DNA from 3 places in the Aquamicrobium segne genome. Region 1 is predicted to be linked to each of the others. Evidence: predicted binding sites of a transcription regulator. Region 1 holds the regulator's gene; each other region holds the start of a gene.
The links. The regulator PhoB, encoded in region 1, activates phosphate uptake and scavenging genes when phosphate is short. The targets are predictions, from matches to a motif close to TGTCATNNANCTGTCAT.

Region 1 (4,245 bases):
TGAGCGGCTGCACCACCACTGAACGCGATGTTGGCGTTGGCGCGGCTGCCGGTGCGGTTATTGGCGGCATTGCCGGCGGCACCAAGGGTGCGCTTATCGGCACGGCAGTCGGTGCCGGCTCGGGCCTTCTGGTCCGCAATTTGCGCAATGGCTATTGCGAATATCGCGATCCCGATACCCGCCGCATCTACACCGCCCGCTGCAACTGATCTTAGAAAAGTTGCAGACTTTTTAAGATAAGATCATGCGGAAGAAGAAGGTCGGCTCTGCCGGCCTTCTTGTTTCAGCGGCCAGCCTGCTTATTTCAGCGGAATGCGGATTTTCACCTGAAGGCCGCTCGGCAAAAAACGTCGGCTGATAGACCCGCCAAGTTCACGGGTGATATTGACATCAATCAGTTTGGTGCCAAAGCCGATGCTTTCAGGCTTCTGAAGATTTTCCTGTTCCGATTCACGCCAGTTCAAGATCAACATCCGCTTGCGGTGCTGCCCTTCCACCCGCCAGTCAACCTTGAGCGCATCAATCGAATTGCTTGCTTTTCCATATTTCAAGGCATTGGTCGCCAGTTCATGAAAAGTCAGGCCCAGCGCCTGTGTGGCAGCCTCATCGAGTAAAACCTGCGGGCCATTCAACAGCCCCGGCTGAAGATCGTTGCCAAACACCTGCTCCAGTTCAATGCGCAGCAACTCCATAAGATCCACCTTTTGCCAGCGCGAGCGCGTCAGCATATCCTGTGAAGCGGCCATCGCCTGCAAGCGGGCGGTAAAGGATTCAGAAAACTCATTCACATCGGCGGCCCGTGAGGCCGTCTGTCTGGAAATCGCCAATATGCGGGAAATGAGATTCTTGATCCGGTGCTTCATCTCCTGAAGCATCAAATCCTTTTCCAAAAGGCTCTTTTCGGCTGTTTCATGCAGTTTTTCAGCAGCATCATAGGCGCGTTCCCTGTAGCGGGACACCAGCGCAATAGCGACAGCCGACAACAACCCAAACAGGCCAAGCATGACAGGGATCACAGGCGAGGATGGTGGCGAAAACGCAACCGTTGGCTCAAATTTCAAAGCCCACTGGCGGTCAGCCACATTCATATAGCGCGTATCCACAAGGTTCCCCATCGTGATGGCGGGCGTTGCGGAATTGAACATCGGTTTTTCTTCTCCTGTCTGGCTGTCATAAATGGTGACATGGACAGGAAGCAGGGGCATACGCAGCAGCGCCGAATTGAACAACTCATCAGAACGAAACCCGGCATAAAGAAAGCCGTCGGTAAGCGGAGGCGGCGTTTGAGTTGCGGCAAAAGGCCGGGCATTCTTCAACCGCACAAAAACAACAAAGCCCGCAAATGGGTCAACTCCGGCATTTTCACCCAGCATGAGCGGTGCTGTGGCATGTAGAGCGTCATCGCTCATCGCCATTTCCATCGCCTGACGACGGATCGGGTCTGAAAACATGTCATAGCCAATCAACATGTCGCTGGACGGTTTGCGCGGCTCAAAAATCACAACAGGTGCGCGCCATTGCTGATCCGTTTCAGGATAGATTTCGCGCTCCAGCCCCTGTTCCTGATGGATGAGGCTCCTGATCTGCTCCTCATCGCCTGTGCGCGCCAGCCGCAAAGTGCCCAGACCACGCAGGCCCGGGAAATTCACCTTCATGTCCAGCGCCGCAATAAAAGCCTGGAATTGCGGCTGACTGACCCGATTTTCATGTGTATCGAGAAAAGCCTGTGTGGTTTTCAACAGGGTCAGATGCAGATCCAGCCGCGTTTCAATCCGCGAGATCGCATCATCAACAATGGCCTCAAACTTGATACGTGCCGCTTCCTGACTGCCAAAATAGGCAAATCCCGCCATTGCCAGACTGATCAGGGCAATGGCCAAAAAGGTAAGAAGCGGAAAGAGTCTTTTCAACAGGCTGCGTAATCCCTCAATATATAAGGCATTAGTAGCAAGTCCGTGTATCTTGACAAGCGTGAGGTGACAACCACCAGAGCATTTTTGTGAGTACAGAGATGCCCTTATTCCGGCCTGATCGCATAGCCTGAACCACGCACCGTGCGGATAATATCGGGCATAGCCCCATGATTGAGCGCCTTGCGCAATCGGCCCACATGCACATCGACCGTGCGCTCATCAATATAGATTGTCTCGCCCCACACATTGTCCAGCAATTGCCCGCGCGAAAAAACCCGGCCAGGATTTTGCATGAAAAATTCCAGCAACCGAAACTCGGTCGGACCAAGCCTGATCTCAAGCTCCTGACGATAGACACGGTGCTGCTCGCGATCGAGCACAATATCGCCAACCGTAAGCACGGACGACAAAACCTCGGGCTTGGTGCGCCGCAGCAGGGCTTTGACCCGCGCCACCAGTTCCGGCATGGAAAAAGGCTTGACCAGATAATCATCAGCCCCGGTGGAAAGGCCGCGCACCCGGTCGCTTTCTTCACCACGCGCCGTCAGCATGATGACCGGCAAGCGCGCACTTTGCTCGCGCATCCGCAGCCGCCGGCACAATTCAATGCCCGAAATGACCGGCACCATCCAGTCGAGGATCAAAAGATCAGGCACATTTTCCTGCAAGCGCAATTCTGCTTCATCACCACGGGTGATGATCTCGACCTGATAGCCTTCCGCTTCCAGATTGTAGCGCAAGAGAATGCCCAGTGGCTCCTCATCCTCAACCACCATGATACGTGGCGCAATCATTTCCTGCTCCTGAAACCGGCTCAGGCTACGGGCGCAGGCATGCCGGTCTCGTCCTGCTTGGGACGCTCGACAGGCAATTGCGCACCAGTCAGCACATAATAGGCATTTTCTGCAATATTGGTGACGTGGTCACCAATCCGCTCCAGATTCTTGGCGCAAAACAGCAAATGCGTACAAGCCGTGATATTGCGTGCATCTTCCATCATATAGGTCAGCAATTCACGGAAAACGGCGGTATAGCGCACGTCGATCAGTTCATCTTCGTCACGCAACCGCACCAGTCCTTCCGGGTTGCGCGCCTCATATTCTTCAATAACGCCGTGCACCTGTTCCAAAACCAGCCCGGTCATATCCTCAATCGAACGGGCCAGTTCGCGCGGCATGGAGGATTTGCCAACCGCATCGACACGCTTGGCGATGTTTTTGGCCAGATCGCCGATCCGTTCCAGATCACCGGCCATGCGTAGCGCTCCCACAACGGCGCGCAGATCCTGCGCCATCGGCTGACGCTTGCCAATCAGCACAATGGCGCGATCATCCAGCCGCCGCTGATAATCATCCATGATGAGATCTTCTGAAACAACCCGCTTTGCCAATGCGCTGTCAGTAGAAATCAGGCTTTTCGTGGCCTCATCAATCATCGTGCTGGCCAGGTTCACCATATCGCGCACCAATTGCTGGATCTCTTTGAGATCTTCATCAAAGGCGGTTACCGTATGAGTGCTCATCATGCGTCCCTCATCTGTTGCCATGACAGCGGCAAATCCTCAACCGAAGCGGCCGGTGATGTAATCTTGCGTGCGCTTGTCATCAGGATTGGTGAACATCTTCTCCGTCGGCCCTTCCTCAGCCAGATTGCCAAGATGGAACATGGCGGTGCGCTGCGAAACGCGCGCGGCCTGCTGCATGGAGTGGGTGACGATGACGATGGTGTAATTTTCCCGCAACTCGTCGATCAGTTCCTCCACACGCGCGGTGGCAATCGGATCGAGCGCCGAGCATGGCTCATCCATCAGGATGACTTCAGGCGAAACGGCAATGGCGCGTGCAATACACAAGCGCTGCTGCTGGCCACCTGAAAGGCCGGTGCCCGGATCATTAAGGCGATCCTTCACCTCATTGAACAGGCCCGCCCGCTTCAGGCTGGTTTCCACAATGGCGTCCATATCGGCCTTGTTGCGCGCCAGACCGTGAATGCGTGGGCCATAGGCCACATTCTCATAGATCGATTTTGGAAACGGGTTCGGCTTCTGGAACACCATACCGACACGTGAGCGCAACTCGACCACGTCGATATTGCGATCATAAATATCTTCGCCATCCAGCGTGATCTTTCCTTCGACACGGGCTGAATCAATCGTGTCATTCATCCGGTTGAGACAGCGCAAAAAGGTCGATTTTCCGCAGCCGGACGGGCCAATCAGGGCTGTGACCTGATTTTGACGGATTAAAAGATCCACCCCGAACAGGGCCTGCTTGTCGCCATAAAAGACACACACCTTCTCGCCGCGCATCTTGATGTTCTCATTGGTGGCGGG
Region 2 (4,245 bases), on a different contig from region 1:
CTTTGGCGCATGAGATTTCAAGGCATCGCCACGTCCCGAAAGGCTGGGATTGGTCATGAAATACTCCTGCGCATTGAACGGCTCCTCGCCTTCTTCAAGCACCACCCGGCGCGACGTTCCATCGACCAATACTTCAAAACTCTGCTGATTGTCCACCAGATTGCCCAGCATGATCTGATCCAGAATCTGCTCATGCACAGTCGAGTTGGTGATCGGCACCATGGTTTCAACCCGGCGGTCCAGATTGCGCGGCATCAGGTCCGCCGAACTGATATAGACAATTGCCTCATCAGAAGGCAGTCCATGGCCATTGCCGAAACAATAGACGCGGCTGTGTTCCAGAAAACGCCCGACAATGGATTTGACCCGGATATTTTCCGACAATCCCGGCACCTGAGGTCGCAAGCAGCAAATACCACGCACAATCAGATCAATTTCCACACCGGCCTGGCTTGCCTCATAAAGCGCATCAATAACAACGGGATCGACAAGCGAGTTCATCTTCATCCATATGCTGCCGACACCCCCTTCGCGCACATGGCGGACTTCATCTTCAATATGCGACAGGATGCGAGTGCGCAGCGTGAAAGGAGACATGGCAAGCTGCATTTCCTCAGCCGGTTCGGCATAGCCGGTGATGAAATTGAAAACCTGCAACACATCGCTGGCAATCTGCGGGTCTGTGGTGAAAAATGACAAATCCGTATAGATACGCGCCGTGATGGGGTGATAATTTCCGGTGCCCAGATGCACATAATTGCGCATTTTTCCTTCTTCGCGCCGCACCACCAGCGACATTTTGGCATGGGTTTTCAGTTCCAGAAAACCAAACACCACCTGAACACCGGCGCGCTCAAGATCACGCGCCCAGCGAATATTGGCTTCTTCATCAAAACGCGCCTTGAGTTCAACCAGCGCGGTAACAGATTTACCCGCTTCCGCCGCATCGATCAGCGCACGTACAATGGGGCTGTCATTTGATGTGCGATAAAGTGTTTGCTTGATTGCCACAACTTCAGGATCAAGGGCTGCCTGCCGCAGAAACTGTACCACCACATCAAAAGATTCATAAGGGTGGTGAACGACAATGTCTTTTTCCTGGATGGCTGCAAAACAATCGCCCCCATGCTCGCGAATACGCTCGGGAAAGCGAGGATTATAAGGGATAAATTTAAGATCATCACGCGCCAGGCCGACAATTTCGGAAATCTGGCTGAGCGCCAGCGGCCCGTTCATGACACTGACGCGATTTCTGGCGACACCCAGTTCACTGGTTACAAATTCGCGCAGGCTTTCCGGCATATGGCTGTCAAATTCAATGCGGATGACCGAACCGCGCCGACGGCGCTTGAGAGCCGTTTCAAACAGTTGTACCAGATCTTCGGATTCTTCCTCAACCTCGATGTCACTGTCACGAATAATCTGAAACGTGCCTGATCCTCTGACTTCATAGCCGGGAAACAGACGGCCGATATAAAGGCCCACCACATCTTCCAGCAACAAAAAGCGCACATGCTTTTTCCGATCCGGCAGGCGGATATAACGCTTGAGAGCCGGCGGCAGCCGCAAAAGCGCGCTCATATCTTGGCTCTGTCTTATCTGATGCAACTGAAGCGCAATGGAAAAGCCAAGATTGGGAATGAAGGGAAAGGGATGGGCCGGATCAATCGACAAAGGTGTCAGAACCGGAAACACCTGTTCGTGAAAATACTCATCCAGCCAGGCTTTTTCATCCCGGTCGAGATCTGACACCTTGACCGTTGCAACACCTTCTTTTTCAAGAAGCCTCATCAGTTCAGCCAGCACTTTCTGCTGGTCATTTTGCAATCGCTCAATCTCGCGCAAAACCTGCTCAAGCTGCTGTTCAGGCGTTCGACCATCCGGGCTTTTCAGTGCAATGCCCTGGCGCACCTGTCCGGCAAGCCCCGCCACGCGCACCATAAAGAACTCATCAAGATTGGCCGCTGAAATCGACAGAAAACGTACCCGTTCCAGAAGCGGATGCCGTTCATTACGCGCCTCTTCCAGCACACGCCGGTTAAATTGCAGCCAGGAGAATTCACGATTGACGAAGCGGTCCGGATTACCATTTTCATCCGGGGCAATTTCGGCAGTGGTAAACTGCGCCTGTTTCGGCTTCAATTCATTCATGTTTTCAGATTTCCCTCAAGGCTTTCAATATGCAAGCCTCACCATCAGTCAACCGTATATTATACAGCATCCTTTGGCAGAGTTTTACGACAGTTTCATTTCATATGCTTGCAAAGATTCCGCTTATGATCCAAATGCAGAGGACAGTTTGAAGGAGACACGCATGGCTGGCAGCCCCATTCCCCATTTCCATAATCAACAGGGCCACGCGGCAATCGAGATCGGTGTGAAGGAATTCAAATGCGTTGGTTCCAAACCGCCTTTCGATCATCCTCATATTTATCTGGATATGGGCGAGGATGATGAAAGGGTTTGTCCTTATTGCTCCACGCTCTATCGCTACAATGCAACGCTGGCTTTTTCTCAAACCATGCCTGAGGGATGCGCCTATGTTGAGAACGCAGCCTGAGCAGGCCATGTAAAGCAAACAATGGAGCCCGTAAGCACAAAACCCGTGCTGATTGCCGGGGCAGGGATCGCCGGTCTGACACTGGCCGTTGCCCTGGCACGGCAAGGCATTGCCAGCAAGATTTTTGAACAGGCTCCACAATTACATGCCTTTGGCGCCGGACTTCAGCTTTCACCCAATGCCACACATATTCTGGCAGAGCTTGGTGTTTTGCCGCATCTGCATGATCTGGCGCTGCAACCGGACTGCGTACAACTCAAGGATGCAAAGTCACTGCGCCTTCTGGCCCGTGTGCCACTGGGAAAATTTGCACAAACGCGCTGGAACGCGCCCTATCTTGTGGCCCACCGTGCAGATTTGCAGCAAGCATTGCTGACGCAGGCTGCCGCCTCCCCCTTGATCAAACTATCAACAGGAATGCGCCTTTCCAAAATTTCAACAGGTGCACATGACAGGATCAGCGCCTGCTTTAAAGAGGAAAACGGCGCAAGCCAAACCATTGAAAGCCATTTATTGATCGGCGCCGATGGTGTCTGGTCCCAAACCCGTCAAAATATCGCTGGTGGCGCCAGCAACCGGTTCAGCGGGCAGATTGCCTGGCGCACCACCATCAGCACCGAAAGCCCTGCCGGAAAAGCATTTTGTCAGATCGCAGATATAAATTGCGTAACCGCCTTTCTGCATGGCGACTTTCATCTGGTTGCCTATCCCTTGCGTGCCGGCAGGGAAATCAATCTGGTCGCCTTTACCCCCACGGGCAAAAATGCTGTTGCCGTGACCAGTCCCGTTGTCTTGCTCGACGCCTTTGCTCATGCCTCAAACCAGCTTGCAAGGCTTGCAGAACTGGTAGAGCATTGGACCCCATGGCCGCTTAATACGGTTGATTTTACGGCAAAGTGGAGTGCGCCGGGTCTGGTGCTGATTGGCGATGCCGCTCATGCTGTTACCCCCTTTGCCGCACAAGGTGCTGCCATGGCGATAGAAGACGCTGCCCTGCTTGCCCAGATGCTGGCTCAAAATCCTGCCACCATGCCAAATGCAATTGCCTCATGGGAAGAAAGCCGCAAGACGCGCCTTGCCAGGGTTGCAAGACGCGGAGCCTTGAACAAGCTGGCGTGGAACGCCACAGGGCCTGTAGCCCTTGCCCGCAATTTTATGCTGCGCGTCAAATCACCTGAAAGCCTGGCTGCCGATCTTGACTGGCTGTATGGCTGGCGCTTGCCGCAGGTTTAAGGTTTTTTGGCTTATGGCCAAAATGAAATCATTCGGCGTCGCATAAATGCAGCTAAACAAGAGTTTAGAGCATCTGAGATTCAACGCCGGCCAAAAAGCCGTTCAATATCGGTAAGTTTCAACTCGATATAGGTCGGTCGGCCGTGATTGCAGGTGCCTGAACCCGGCGTTTCCTCCATCTGGCGCAACAGCGCATTCATTTCTTCCGGCTTGAGACGCCGTCCCGAACGCACCGAGCCATGACAGGCCATGGTCGCGGCAATCTGGTGAAGTCGCTCAAGCAATGTCTGCGTCGTCTCATGGTCGGCAATCTCATCGGCCAGATCACGCACCAATTGCTGCACATCAACCTCGCCCAGCATGGAAGGGGTTTCACGCACGGCAACGGCACCCGGCCCGAAGCGCTCCAGCCGCAAGCCAAATTGCGCAAATGTTTCAGCGTGAGAGGCAAG
Region 3 (4,245 bases), on a different contig from region 1:
CTCTTCATCGACATGGCCACCTCGCTTGCCGGGCGCTATGCTGGCGGGCCGGCCAAGGTGGCGGTCGTCTCCTCGGCGCTTCTGGGCACCATCACCGGCTCGTCCATCGCCAATGCGGTGACAACCGGCGCACTGACAATCCCGGCGATGATCCGCATCGGCTACAAGCGCCATTTCGCCGCCGCCGTCGAGGCCGCCGCCTCCACCGGTGGCCAGATCACCCCGCCGATCATGGGCGCTGCCGCCTTCCTGATGATCGAGTTTCTCGGCATTCCCTATACCCACATCATGATTGCCGCCTTTGTGCCGGCTTTCATGCATTTCTTCGGCGTGTTGATGCAGGTGCATTTCGAGGCCAAGCGCCGCGGCCTGCGCGGCCTGACCAGGGACGAGATGCCGCAAATCTGGAAAGTGCTGAAGCGCGACTGGCCAACGCTGTTTCCGCTCTTCGTGCTGCTTGGCGTACTGATGAACGGCTATACGCCCTATCTGGCGGCCTTCTGGGGCATCACGCTGTGCATCGTCGTCGGCCTGCTCAATCCGCGCAACCGGCTGACCATCTCAGACGTGTTTGAAGGCTTCGTCATGGGTGCGAAATATGCGCTGGCCGTCGGCGCGGCGGCCGCCACCGTCGGCATCATCATCGGCGTCGTCACCCTGACCGGGGTTTCCTTCAAGGTCGCCTTCATGGTCACCTCGACCGCTTCCGGCTGGGCCGCCAGCATCGCACCCTTCATTCCCTTCGGGCTGATGGGAACGGCTGCACTGACCTTGATGATGACGCTGATCCTGACCGGCGTGGTCTGCATCGTCATGGGAACCGGCGTGCCGACCACGGCCAACTATCTCATCATGGTGACGGTGGCCGCGCCAATTCTGGCGCTGCTCGGCGTCGAGCCGATCGTCGCTCACTTCTTCGTCTTCTATTATGGCATTCTGGCCGACATCACGCCGCCGGTCGCCCTTTGCGCCTATGCCACCGCAGGCATTGCCAATTCCAATCCATTCACGACCGGCAACACCGCCTTCCGCCTTTCCATGGGCAAGGCGCTGGTGCCGTTCGTATTCGTATTCTCGCCCTCCATGCTCATCATGGTCGAGAACTTCTCGCTCTATGAGTTCCTGCTATCGACCTATGGCTGCGTTTTAGGGATCACCGCCTTGTCGGCGGCGTTTTCCGATTATCTCGCAGATCGGTTGTGGTGGTGGGAAAGGATTTTGCTGGCCTTTGCCGCATTCCTGCTTGTCGCACCAGAACTGACCAGCACGATTGTCGGCACGCTGATTTTCCTGCCGATCGCATTGCGGCCTTTGCTGAAGAAGCGCGAGGCTCTGGCCGAACCGGCGTAAAACACGACCTGTTTCGGAAAGGCCGTGTTTTGCCCGTGGCCGCCAGCAGCCCTGCCACCTGCTGGCTAGAGCATTTTGTGAGTACAGATGGAGCCCATCTGACGTCACACAAAATGCTCTAGGAAGGGATAGTCGTTAGAGTCAGGACCTATTAATAATGGTCCGTAACCGGCTTGACGGGTCCATCATAGCGTTCCTTCGATGGCTTGCCTGTCAGAGAGGGCAATTCCAGCGCCTCATCCGGCAATTTATAGTCTGGCACCAGATCAAGCAGGTGTCGGATCAGGTTGAGCCTGCCGCGGCGCTGGTCATTGAATTCGACCATATACCAGGGAGCATGAGGCGTGTGGGTGGCATGGAACATCGCATCGCGGGCGCGACCATAGTCCTCATAAAGATTACGCGATTCCAGATCCACCGGTGAAAGCTTCCAGCGCTTCAGAGGATCCTGAGCCCGTTCGGCAAAGCGCTCCTCCTGATATTTCTGATCGACCGCCAGCCAATATTTGAAGAGCAGGATACCATCATCCACAAGCAACTTCTCAAACAGCGGCGCCTGTGCGAGGAACTCATGATATTCAGCGTCAGAACAGTACCCCATGACCTTCTCGACGCCAGCGCGATTGTACCAGCTGCGGTCAAACAGCACGAGTTCTCCTGCCGCTGGCAAGTGAGCCACATAGCGCTGAAAATACCACTGCGTTGCTTCGCGCTCGGTCGGCTTGGGCAATGCTACCGTATGCACCTGGCGAGGGTTCAACCGCTCGCTGATTGTATTGATGACACCGCCCTTTCCGGCTGTGTCGCGCCCCTCAAGCAGCACCATCATTCGCTTGCCGGTCTTGCTCAACCACCGCGCGACATTGTTTAACTCCAGTTGCAAGGGCTCGAGCAGTTTCTCGTATTCCTTCTTTTTCATTTTATCCATGATTGCGCTCCGCTCGTTTTGTTCAGTTGCAATCGCATCGTGCTTTACAATCAAGTGCAACCTGTTTTGAGAAAAAGAGAAGATTATCTTACTCTTTTCGATAAAATCTCCGTTGCCTGGGAGAAATTCTACAATTTTTCCAAGCCGCACGGAGCCTTTCAACGGCAAGGCGCTTTACGAGATGCATCACAAAAAGCTATAGTCGCACAAAGAAATGTCCTAAAAACACCTGCAGCTTACACTTTGGCGCCTGACAGATACGCGACACTTCAGGTTTTTCAGGAGAGGGGGAACTTGATCGTGGATTTCGGTTTCGGGACGATCCTGCTTATCATTCTTTTGGTGATCGCTGGATATGTGGTTGTTGCCTATAACGGCCTCGTGAAGGCTCGCCAAATGATGCGCGAAGCCTGGTCGGGCATTGATGTGCAGTTGAAGCGGCGTGCTGACCTGATCCCCAACCTGATCGAGACTGTCAAGGGATACGCCCAGCACGAACGTGCCGCACTGGAGGAAGTGACCGTGCTGCGCACGCGTGCGCAAAGCTTGCCCAGAGATGATGTCGCCGGACGTGCGCAGGTGGAAGGCATGCTTGGGCAAGCGCTGGGCAGGCTTTTTGCGGTTGCGGAAGCCTATCCCGACCTCAAGGCCAATGAGAACTTCATGCAGTTGCAGGGTTCGCTTGAGACACTCGAAAGCGAAATCCAGATGGCGCGGCGCTACTATAACGGAGCAGCGCGCGATCTGAACGTCAAGGTCGAAAGTTTTCCTTCCAACCTGATCGCCAATATGTTCAGCTTTAGCCAGGCCGAATATTTCGAGATCGAGAATGCACAGGACCGCGCCGTGCCGAAGGTGTCGTTCAACTGAAGGCCCTTCAGATGAGGTCCATGGCACGATTTGTCATTGCCGTCCTGCTGGTTTTCGGCCTGTCTGGATACGCGCTGGCGGCTGAGGAAATCCGCAATTTTCACGCGCTCGTCGAGGTTGCCCCTGATGCGACATTGACGGTGACAGAAACCATTGCCGTCAATGTCGAAGGCCGGCAGATTTCGCGCGGCATCTTTCGTGACATTCCGCTGCGTTATGAAGATGAGACCGGTCGTACACGCGAAGTAAAGCTGGATGTCCAGTCGGTTATGCGTGATGGTAAACATGAAAACTATACGCTCGAGCGCGATTCCGGTGTCCTGCGCATCCGGATCGGCCATGCAGCGACGCTCCTGCCACACGGGCTGCACAGCTACGAGATCACCTATGAGACAACGCGGCAGATCCGCTATTTCGACGATCATGACGAACTCTACTGGAATGTCACCGGCAATGGCTGGGACTTTCCGATTCTGAAATCGAGCGCCGAGATCAGGCTGCCGGCAAGCGGTCGTGCGACAGACATCACCTACTATACGGGCCGTTACGGATCGACCGAGCAGGCAGCACGGGCCGAGCGACGGGATGGTGGCAATCGCATATTCATCGAGGCAACACGGGTGCTTGGCCCGCGCGAAGGGCTGACGGCGGTTGTCGCATTTCCAAAAAATATGGTCGCCCCCCTTTCTGCAGCCGAACGCAGGGCCGACTGGTGGCACGACAATCTTGGCTGGATCATTGGCAGTGGTGGACTGGCGATCGTGCTTGCCTTCTACCTCTGGGCCTGGCGTCGCGTCGGACGTGATCCGCCTGCGGAGCTCATGGTGCCACGCTGGACCCCGCCGGAAGGCATTTCGCCAGCCCTTGCAAATTACATCGAGAAACGCGGTTTCCGTGGCGTGGGCTGGGACGCCTTTTCTGCTGCAATGATCAATCTTGCGGTCAAGGGACATCTGGAACTGGACCAGCCGAAGAAAACCATGACGATCCGTCGCAAGGGCAATCAGGGCATGCCCGCTGACCTGGGCGCAGGAGAACGCGCCATTCTCAGCGCCCTGCCCAGCGAGGGAGATACGCTTACCGTCAACAAGGCAAAT

Region 2: the regulator PhoB is predicted to act here: its motif matches at 2,238-2,254, upstream of ACFPLB_RS08355 (RNA degradosome polyphosphate kinase).
Region 3: the regulator PhoB is predicted to act here: its motif matches at 2,529-2,545, upstream of ppk2 (polyphosphate kinase 2).

What each region holds. Positions count from the first base shown of each region.
Region 1 is NZ_JBHSLL010000056.1:60,481-64,725, forward strand. Features, by position in the region: gene ACFPLB_RS14940 (hypothetical protein) at 1-209, shown strand, start outside; gene ACFPLB_RS14945 (CHASE domain-containing protein) at 300-1,910, opposite strand; gene phoB (phosphate regulon transcriptional regulator PhoB) at 2,018-2,704, opposite strand; gene phoU (phosphate signaling complex protein PhoU) at 2,728-3,435, opposite strand; gene pstB (phosphate ABC transporter ATP-binding protein PstB) at 3,475-4,245, opposite strand, start outside.
Region 2 is NZ_JBHSLL010000023.1:3,444-7,688, reverse strand. Features, by position in the region: gene ACFPLB_RS08355 (RNA degradosome polyphosphate kinase) at 1-2,151, opposite strand, end outside; gene ACFPLB_RS08350 (zinc-finger domain-containing protein) at 2,315-2,560, shown strand; gene ACFPLB_RS08345 (FAD-dependent monooxygenase) at 2,582-3,793, shown strand; gene mutL (DNA mismatch repair endonuclease MutL) at 3,874-4,245, opposite strand, start outside.
Region 3 is NZ_JBHSLL010000045.1:1,177-5,421, reverse strand. Features, by position in the region: gene ACFPLB_RS12615 (TRAP transporter permease) at 1-1,350, shown strand, start outside; gene ppk2 (polyphosphate kinase 2) at 1,502-2,278, opposite strand; gene ACFPLB_RS12605 (LemA family protein) at 2,600-3,148, shown strand; gene ACFPLB_RS12600 (DUF2207 domain-containing protein) at 3,169-4,245, shown strand, end outside.